4 regions of the Shewanella halotolerans genome follow, and region 3 is predicted to be linked to each of the others. Evidence: predicted binding sites of a transcription regulator. Region 3 holds the regulator's gene; each other region holds the start of a gene.
The links. The regulator MetJ, encoded in region 3, represses methionine synthesis genes. The targets are predictions, from matches to a motif close to TAGACGTCTAGACGTCTA.
Positions count from the first base shown of each region.

Region 1: a site for MetJ is predicted at 1,095-1,112, ahead of metE (5-methyltetrahydropteroyltriglutamate--homocysteine S-methyltransferase). Genes of this name have one in related genera too.
Region 2: a site for MetJ is predicted at 1,029-1,046, ahead of metH (methionine synthase). Genes of this name have one in related genera too.
Region 4: a site for MetJ is predicted at 921-938, ahead of metK (methionine adenosyltransferase). Genes of this name have one in related genera too.

Region 1 covers NZ_CP080417.1:1,048,407-1,050,614, forward strand. Annotated here, with positions in the region: gene K0H81_RS04640 (LysR family transcriptional regulator) at 123-1,022, opposite strand; gene metE (5-methyltetrahydropteroyltriglutamate--homocysteine S-methyltransferase) at 1,223-2,208, shown strand, end outside.
Region 2 covers NZ_CP080417.1:822,773-824,980, reverse strand. Annotated here, with positions in the region: cobalamin riboswitch at 1-113, opposite strand, end outside; gene K0H81_RS03690 (histidine phosphatase family protein) at 186-797, opposite strand; gene metH (methionine synthase) at 1,127-2,208, shown strand, end outside.
Region 3 covers NZ_CP080417.1:595,751-597,958, reverse strand. Annotated here, with positions in the region: gene metB (cystathionine gamma-synthase) at 1-870, opposite strand, end outside; gene metJ (met regulon transcriptional regulator MetJ) at 1,095-1,409, shown strand; gene K0H81_RS02680 (sulfite exporter TauE/SafE family protein) at 1,488-2,208, shown strand, end outside.
Region 4 covers NZ_CP080417.1:863,170-865,377, reverse strand. Annotated here, with positions in the region: gene tkt (transketolase) at 1-459, opposite strand, end outside; gene metK (methionine adenosyltransferase) at 983-2,134, shown strand; gene K0H81_RS03885 (VanZ family protein) at 2,206-2,208, opposite strand, start outside.

The sequences.
Region 1 (2,208 bases), 450 kb from region 3:
CAATTAGAACAAAGTTTGTTCTCAAAAGGCCAACAGACCCTAGGGCCTTCGACCTGATAAAAGAAAACCTGCCGAGTGCAGGTTTTTTTGTGTCCTTTTTTAGCTGCTCTGAAATTGCGCCTTTAGTGCCCCTGGCGCTCCAGCCCCTCAGAGGTCACCAGATTGAGCCACTGCTGTGCGAGGCGTGCGCTGCTGCCGTTGCTGCGATAGGCGCCAAACAGTGGGCGTCTGAGCCCTTCTGAACCCAATTTTACCGCCTTGAGCGACAGACCATGGGCCTCGTTGATCGACCAGTTGGGCAGGGCGGCAACCCCATCTTTGCAGGCGATGCGTTGCAGCAACATGGCGGTGAGATCGCAGCGGATCTGTTTAGCAACTGGCACGCCTGCAGGCTCCATGAAGTGGCGATAGATATCCAGCCTGTCTAGTGGCACTGGGTAGGTGAGCAGGGTCTGATCCCTAAGCTGCGCCGCCGTGATATAGGGGAGCTCGGCCAGCGGATGATCCGCGGCGACCAGGAGTTTGACCTCGAAATCGAACAGGTGCTGATAGGCAATATCATGGTCGGGAATAGGGTCTGAGGTGAGCACCACATCCAGCTGTCCCTGCTTGAGCGCGGTCAGCGAGTCGAACAGGTGGCGGCTCGACAGCTCCAAGTTGGTGTGAGGAAAGCTGGCATTAAACTGCTCGATCACCGGCATCAGCCAACGAAAACAGCTGTGGCATTCGATACCCACAAAGAGATCTCTTGCCTCGCTTCCCAGGCCATTCTTCAGATCGATTTCGGTTTCTATCACCTTAGGCAAGATCTCTTCGGCCAGATTGAGCAGCCGCGCGCCCTCTTGGGTAAAGGAGAGGGGTTTACTCTTACGCACGAAAATCGCCGAGTTGATGCGGGTCTCCAGTTCCTTGATCTGGTGGGATAAGGCCGACTGGGTGACAAAGCGCTTCTTGGCTGCGCCCGCGAGACTGCCGCTCTCTTTCAGGGCGACCAATGTACGTAAATGCCTAAGCTCTATCATTTTTACCTCACATGAATTTGGCTCATGTTGCTCGTGAAATCAATTCGATTGCGAGACAACAGACTAGCACAATAAACTTCTAGACGTCCAGACGCCTGTTTTAGTTTGTTGTGCAATTTCAGTTCTCAAACCTGTATTGCGATGACAGCGAAGGGCGCTAACCATGAATTTCGCTCATCTTAATGCAAAAGGTATACAATATGCAAACTCTAGATATCGCTTCATTAGGCTTTCCCCGCATCGGCCGTCAACGGGAACTCAAATTTGCCCTGGAAAAATATTGGCGTGGTGAGATAGACCAGTCGCAGCTGCAATCGGTCGCCAGTGAACTGCGCAGAACCCATTGGCAGTGGCAGCAGGCGGCGGGGGTGAAGCAAGTGCCGGTTGGGGACTTTGCCTTCTACGATCAGGTGCTCACCCTGAGCGCTACCATTAATGCCATCCCGGCGCGCCATCGCAGCGGCGAGCAGGTGGATCTCGATACCCTGTTTCGAGTGGCCCGTGGCCGCGCCCCCACGGGGGAGGCGAGCCGTGCCGCCCAGATGAAGAAATACTTCAACACCAACTATCACTACATAGTGCCCGAGCTCACGGCGGGTCAGCGCTTCGAAATAGCCTATGAGCAGCTGTTCGACGAGGTGGCCGAGGCTAAATCCCTAGGGCATCAGCCTAAGCCGGTATTGCTTGGCCCGGTCAGCTACCTCTATCTTGCCAAGTGCGAGGGCGAGCCCTTCGACAAGCTGAGCCTGCTGCCCGCGCTGGTCGAGGCCTACCAGGCCATTCTGGCGCGATTTGCCGACCAGGGCGTGACCTGGGTGCAGCTCGACGAGCCTATCTTGGCGCTGGAACTAGATGATGACTGGCTGGCGGCCTTCGAGCCGGCATACAGGGAACTCAGTGGCCAGGGGGTTAAGCTGCTGCTGGCCAGCTACTATGGTTCTGTGGCCCATCATCATGAGTTGATTAAGGAGCTCGTGGTCGATGGCCTGCATCTGGATCTGGTGAGCGATGCCGAACAGCTCACTTTGTTTGGCGCCAGCCTTAAGCCTACGCAGGTGCTCAGCCTTGGGGTGATCAACGGCCGTAACGTGTGGGCGGCGGATCTCGACATCTTGGCCGAGCGGCTGCGCGGTGTGGTGGCAGATCTTGGAGAGCGTGTCTGGCTGGCGCCTTCCTGTTCGCTCTT
Region 2 (2,208 bases), 230 kb from region 3:
CACTCACAGTTGCGGGTACAGTTTGGGCTAGCGGCACAAGGCCTTCCCCAATTCCCTATTAAGTCCGAGTTATCGCCTTGGCGATCTCGACACCATACTCCCGGCGCAGGCGGTCCCCACGCACGGTTATTATGCTAAATTTCGCGCCGCTGGCAAGCGGGCTGCTACTCGGGCTAACAAATCAATTACTCGGCGTCGTGCCAGTGCAGGCGCCAGTAGCCCTCTCCCGCCTTATCGCGATAGTGGCTTACCTTGACCACGCTGCCATAGTCCAGGCTCAGCCGGGTATAGAAGCCCACGGCGCGCTCTACCCCCAGGGCTTTGGCCATCAGGTGACGTATCACGCCGCCATGAGTGAGCAGTAACAAGGCCTCACCACTATGCTGATGCACCAATTGCTCGACCACCTCGTCGACACGCTGCTCGAACTCAGCCATGGGCTCCCCTTCGGGCAGTGGATTGGCCCAAGGGTCCCGCCAATAGGCACTCAGCTCCTCGCCGTGATCGGCATGCAGCTCAGGGATAGGCTGACCATCCCAACGGCCGAAGTAGATCTCCTTGAGCCCGGCATCCAGCGCCACCTTCACCTGATTCTTAGTCGTCAGATGTTCGGCAAACACGCGGCAACGCTTAAGCGGCGAGCTGATCACCCTGTCCACCGTCTGGGGCAGCTTGGCATAGGCCAGCTGCATCTGGGCGAAGCCTATCTCTGTAAGCGGTTGATCGCTATGGCCGCGCAGCAGGTTGCCGCCTTCACATTCGCCGTGGCGCATCAAATAGAGTGTCGTTTGCGTCATAACTGCAGCATTAAACCTTTTCAAGTTAAGTCGCTAGCAGCATACCCTTATGGCAATAAGCTTGGCAACGCCAGACAATTAACACATTGAAAAACTTTCAAATTAAATATCTTTGTCAGCCTTTCCATACAATGCGGTTTAAACAGGACGCAGCGGCGTAGCCCTCGAATTTCATCCGTGTTTACGCTTATACTCATTTGACTTGCCCTGGGTATTATAAGTCGATTAGTATAGACGTCTATACGTTTATACATCCAAAATAAAAATAGCACGTCAAATCGATAGACGCGGCAGTTTAGGCAATAGGTCAGTTGAAGTAGGTGAAAGTTATGGCGACCCAATCCCCTGTTCGAAACGTAAGGCAGATTAACGACGCGATCCGCGAGCGACTCAATAAGGAAATTTTGATCCTCGACGGCGCCATGGGCACCATGATCCAGAACCACAAGCTGGAGGAGGCCGACTTTCGCGGCGAACGCTTTGCCGAGTGGCCCTGCGATCTCAAGGGTAACAACGACCTGTTGGTGCTGACCCAACCCGAGCTTATCAAGCAGATCCACAGAGATTACCTGCTGGCGGGCGCCGACATCATAGAGACCAACACCTTCAACGCCACCCAGGTGGCCATGGCCGACTATGAGATGCAGTCGCTGTCACGGGAGATAAACCTAGAGGGCGCTCGACTGGCCCGCGCCGCCTGTGACCAAGTTGCCGCCGAAACCGGCCGTCAATGCTATGTGGCCGGGGTTCTCGGCCCCACCAACCGCACCTGCTCCATCAGCCCAGATGTGAACGATCCTGGCTATCGTAATATCCATTTCGACGACCTTGTGGAAGCCTATATCGAGTCGACCCAGGCCCTTATCGAGGGCGGCGCCGACATCATCATGGTCGAAACCATCTTCGATACCCTCAACGCCAAGGCGGCGCTGTTTGCCATCGAGACATTGTTCGAACAGCTGGGCCAGCGTCTGCCTGTGATGATCTCGGGCACCATTACCGATGCCTCGGGCCGCACCCTGACGGGTCAAACTACAGAAGCTTTCTACAATTCACTGCGCCACGTGAAACCGCTCTCCATCGGCCTCAACTGCGCCTTGGGGCCGCAAGAGCTGCGCCCCTATGTAGAGGAGCTGTCGAAGATCGCCGAGTGCTATGTATCGGCGCACCCCAATGCTGGCCTGCCCAACGAGTTTGGCGGCTACGACGAGACCCCGGAGCAGATGGCCGAGGTGATCGGCCCCTGGGCCGAGGAAGGCCTGCTCAACATCATAGGTGGCTGCTGCGGCACCACCCCAGAACATATCAAGGCGATCCGCGCCGCCGTCATCAAGCACGGTGCCCGCCAGCTGCCGGATCTGCCGGTGGCCTGTCGCCTCTCAGGCCTGGAGCCGCTGACCATAGACGCCGA
Region 3 (2,208 bases):
GGCCGCAATTTCATGGCCTGGATGCTCGGCAAGCCCCGGATAATACACTTTTTCCACCGCCTTGTGGTCACAAAGCAGTGCCAATACCTTCTGAGCGTTGGCTTGGTGTTCACGAATGCGCACCGCCAGGGTTCTCAGCCCCCTCAGGGTCAGGTAGCTGTCGAAGGCCGACCCGGTCAAACCTAGGGTATTTGACCACCAGTGCAGCAGCTCGCCCACCTCAGGGTCTTTGGCCACCACGGCGCCGCCCACCACATCACTGTGACCATTGATATATTTGGTGGTCGAGTGCACCACGATATCGGCCCCCAGCAACAGTGGCTGTTGTAAAACGGGAGAAAGGAAGGTGTTGTCCACCACCACCTGAGCACCCACCTTGTGGCTCGCCTGGGCGATGGCCTCGATATCGACGACTCGCAGCAGCGGGTTAGAGGGGGTCTCAAGCCACACCATCTTGGGTGACTGGGTCAGCGCCTGCTGCAACGCGGCATCGTCGGTTTGATCCACCACCAAGAGCTTGAAGGCGCCCTTCTTGGCCAGGTTGGTGAATAGGCGATAGCTGCCGCCATAGCAATCGTGAGGCACCACCAGCAGATCTTCTGGGCCTAGCAGGCTGGTCACCAGGGTGATGGCGGCCATGCCGGTACAGGTCACCACGCCGGTCGCCCCTTGTTCCAGTTCGGCAATCGCATCGCCGAGAATGGAGCGGGTCGGGTTGCCGGAACGGCTGTAATCGAACGCCCGCGGCTGTTGATGCCCTTCAAACGAGTAATTTGTCGACAGATAGATAGGCGGCACCACGGCACCGTGCTGAGTGTCTGACTCTATGCCTCGTCGTACGGCGGCGGTGGCTAGTTTACGCGCTGTCATCTTCAACTCCTCAATATGGATCTGGGCAGGCACCTCGGACAAAAGAGATGTCTGGACGTCTAAATGTACCTAAGCCGGTAGTGAGCGTCAACAACTTTTGGACGTTTAGACGTCCAAACATTTAGAAATCTATTTGCATTTGCCAAAAATTCGAGGCAATAATTTGACTGTAATTTGTAAGGGTTTAAAATCTGCACCGAATTTTAGAATTTACAGGTGAGTCAATGACTGAGTGGAATGGCGATTATATCAGCCCCTATGCTGAACATGGTAAGAAGAATGAGCAGGTAAAGAAGATCACTGTCTCTATTCCTCTTAAGGTGCTTAAGGTGTTAACCGACGAGCGCACCCGGCGCCAGGTCAACAACTTGCGTCACGCCACTAACAGCGAGCTGCTGTGCGAGGCCTTCCTGCACGCCTACACCGGTCAGCCACTACCCCAAGACGATGACCTGTCTAAAGACAAGCCAGATAGCATCCCGGCCGAAGTCAAACGTTTGATGACCGAGATGGGCATAGAGTGGGAAGAGATGGAGTAATCCACTCACACACGAATCGATAGAGGGATCGCTAGGCGGTCCCTCTTTTAGTTTTCAACCTTAGCCTGGAACATTGCAGTGCCTGCACTTCCGCTCGATCCCCATATTCTGGCGCTAGCCTCGCTTATCGTCTTCGTCGGCGCCCTCACCCAGAGCCTAATCGGTTTCGGCATGGCGGTCGTCGCCGCGCCCCTACTCTATCTTATCGAGCCGTCACTTGTGCCAGCGCCCGTGATCCTGATGGGATTCTCTATCGCCCTGCTGACTCTGATCCGCGAGCGTGGCGCCCTAGAATTCAACGGCCTGCAATATGCCTTGCTGGGACGCATCCCCGGCGGACTGATCGGCGCCGGCCTGCTCATGGTCGCTCCCCAGGACGTGCTCGGCATGACTATCGCCATTATCGTGGCCATCGCCGTACTGCTAAGCCTGATGCGGCTCAACCTGGTGGTTAACCGCCGCAACCTGTTTATCGCAGGGGTGATCTCGGGGATCTTCGGCAACATCGCCGCTATCGGCGGACCGCCGCTGGCCATACTGCTCTCGGGTAAGGATGCCAAGCAGTTTCGCGCGGCCCTGTCGGCCTTCTTCATCTTCAGCTCCACTATCGCCATAGTGATTCTGGGGCTCACGGGTCTGCTGACCCTACATCACTTTTACTGCTCGGCGCTGCTGCTCCCCTCTGTGCTGCTGGGTTACCTGATGGCCAATCGCCTGGTGGGGCGCATAGACAAGAACAAGACCCGTATCATGACGCTGATACTCTGTAGCCTGAGCGCCATCCTGCTGGCCGCTAAGT
Region 4 (2,208 bases), 270 kb from region 3:
CAGGAAACAGTAGGTGTAGTGGTCAACGATATCGTGGCCAGGACGGTTAAATTGCGCCGCCAGAGTCTTCTCGGCAATCGCCATACCTACCGCGTTGCTGATACCCGCGCCCAGTGGACCGGTAGTGGTTTCAACACCTGGGGTGTAACCATACTCAGGGTGACCCGGCGTCTTAGAGTGCAGCTGACGGAAGTTCTTCAGCTCATCCATCGGCAGTGCATAACCCGTCAGGTGAAGCAGAGAGTAAATCAGCATAGAGCCGTGGCCGTTTGAAAGGATGAAACGGTCGCGGTCGACCCACTCTGGGTTGTTCGGGTTGTGCTTCAGGAAATCATTCCACAACACTTCGGCGATATCGGCCATTCCCAATGGCGCACCTGGGTGACCAGAGTTGGCTTTCTGAACGGCATCCATACTTAACACACGGATAGCGTTTGCGAGTTCTTTACGAGATGACATGCTCTCTCCTGCTGATTTGAATGTTGGGGATTTTGCGGGCCGATTTTGCGGGCAACAATGGGGGCATATTTTCCCCTACTCGCGGATGGGACGCAAATAAAATTCGCCCTTTAGCTTAGATTAAATCCATCTAGACGCGAAAAAGTGCACATCGATGACACTCAAGATGACCCCAGGCAAAACCTCACCTCGCCGCTTAAACTTCTCCGTCGCCCTCACCAAAATTTGCGAGCATAAGACTGAGCAGGCAGACCCGACTCGCCGCGATCTTCATCTAACTGGCCTAAGCGATCCTTTGGCAATAAAAAATCGCGGCCTTATAACAACAATAAAAATCCAACATTAACAATATTTTAAGTTGTACTTTTATTTAAACTCATCCGAAGCATTAGAATATTTACCCGGTTTTACTCCACAATTTTCATCGAAAAGGGTGTTATCCGATCTGATTTCCACTAAAATGGCCGTCTAGATGTAGATACTTCTACACATTCGAATTGTTTAAAGACGAGATTTTTCCATTATGGCAAAGCACTTGTTTACCTCTGAGTCGGTCTCAGAAGGTCATCCAGATAAAATCGCCGATCAAATTTCTGATGCGGTACTCGACGCGATCTTAGAGCAAGATCCTAAGGCACGTGTGGCGTGCGAAACATACGTCAAAACCGGCATGGTGATGGTAGGTGGTGAGGTGACCACTTCTGCATGGGTCGATATTGAAGAGCTAACCCGTAAGACGGTTCGCGAAATCGGCTACACCCACTCAGACATGGGCTTCGATGCCGATTCTTGTGCGGTACTCAACGCCATTGGTAAGCAGTCTCCAGACATCAACCAGGGTGTCGATCGCGCCGATCCTAAAGAGCAAGGCGCCGGCGACCAGGGCCTGATGTTCGGTTACGCCAGCAACGAAACTGACGTACTCATGCCAGCCCCTATCACCTATGCTCACGCATTGGTGAAGCGTCAGTCAGAAGTGCGTAAAGACAACACCCTGCCTTGGTTACGTCCAGATGCCAAGAGCCAGGTGACCTTCGCCTACGAAGACAACAAGATCGTCGGCATCGACGCCGTGGTTCTCTCTACCCAGCACTGCGACAGCGTCAGCCAGTCTGATCTGATCGAAGGCGTGATGGAAACCATCATCAAGCCTGTGCTACCGGCACAGTGGTTGAACAAGGAGACCAAGTTCTTCATCAACCCAACCGGCCGTTTCGTTATCGGTGGTCCTATGGGTGACTGTGGTCTGACGGGTCGTAAGATCATCGTCGACACCTACGGCGGCATGGCTCGTCACGGCGGCGGCGCATTCTCGGGTAAAGACCCATCAAAAGTTGACCGCAGCGCGGCCTATGCGGCCCGTTATGTGGCGAAGAACATAGTGGCTGCCGGTCTGGCGGATCGCTGTGAGATTCAAGTTTCTTACGCTATCGGTGTGGCCGAGCCAACCTCTATCAGCGTTGAAACCTTCGGCACAGGCAAAGTCTCTGAAGAAGTGCTTATCGGCCTGGTTCGTCAACACTTCGATCTGCGCCCTTATGGCCTGACCGAAATGCTCGACCTGGCGCGTCCTATCTACAAGGCAACTGCGGCTTACGGTCACTTCGGTCGTAACGAGTTCCCTTGGGAGCGCACCGACAAGGCTGAAGCCCTGCGTGCAGACGCTAAGTTGTAAGATTGGTTCTCGCCAGTCAGCAAAAAGCCGCCCTTTGGCGGCTTTTTTGTATCTTGGTTAATGAGATAATATTA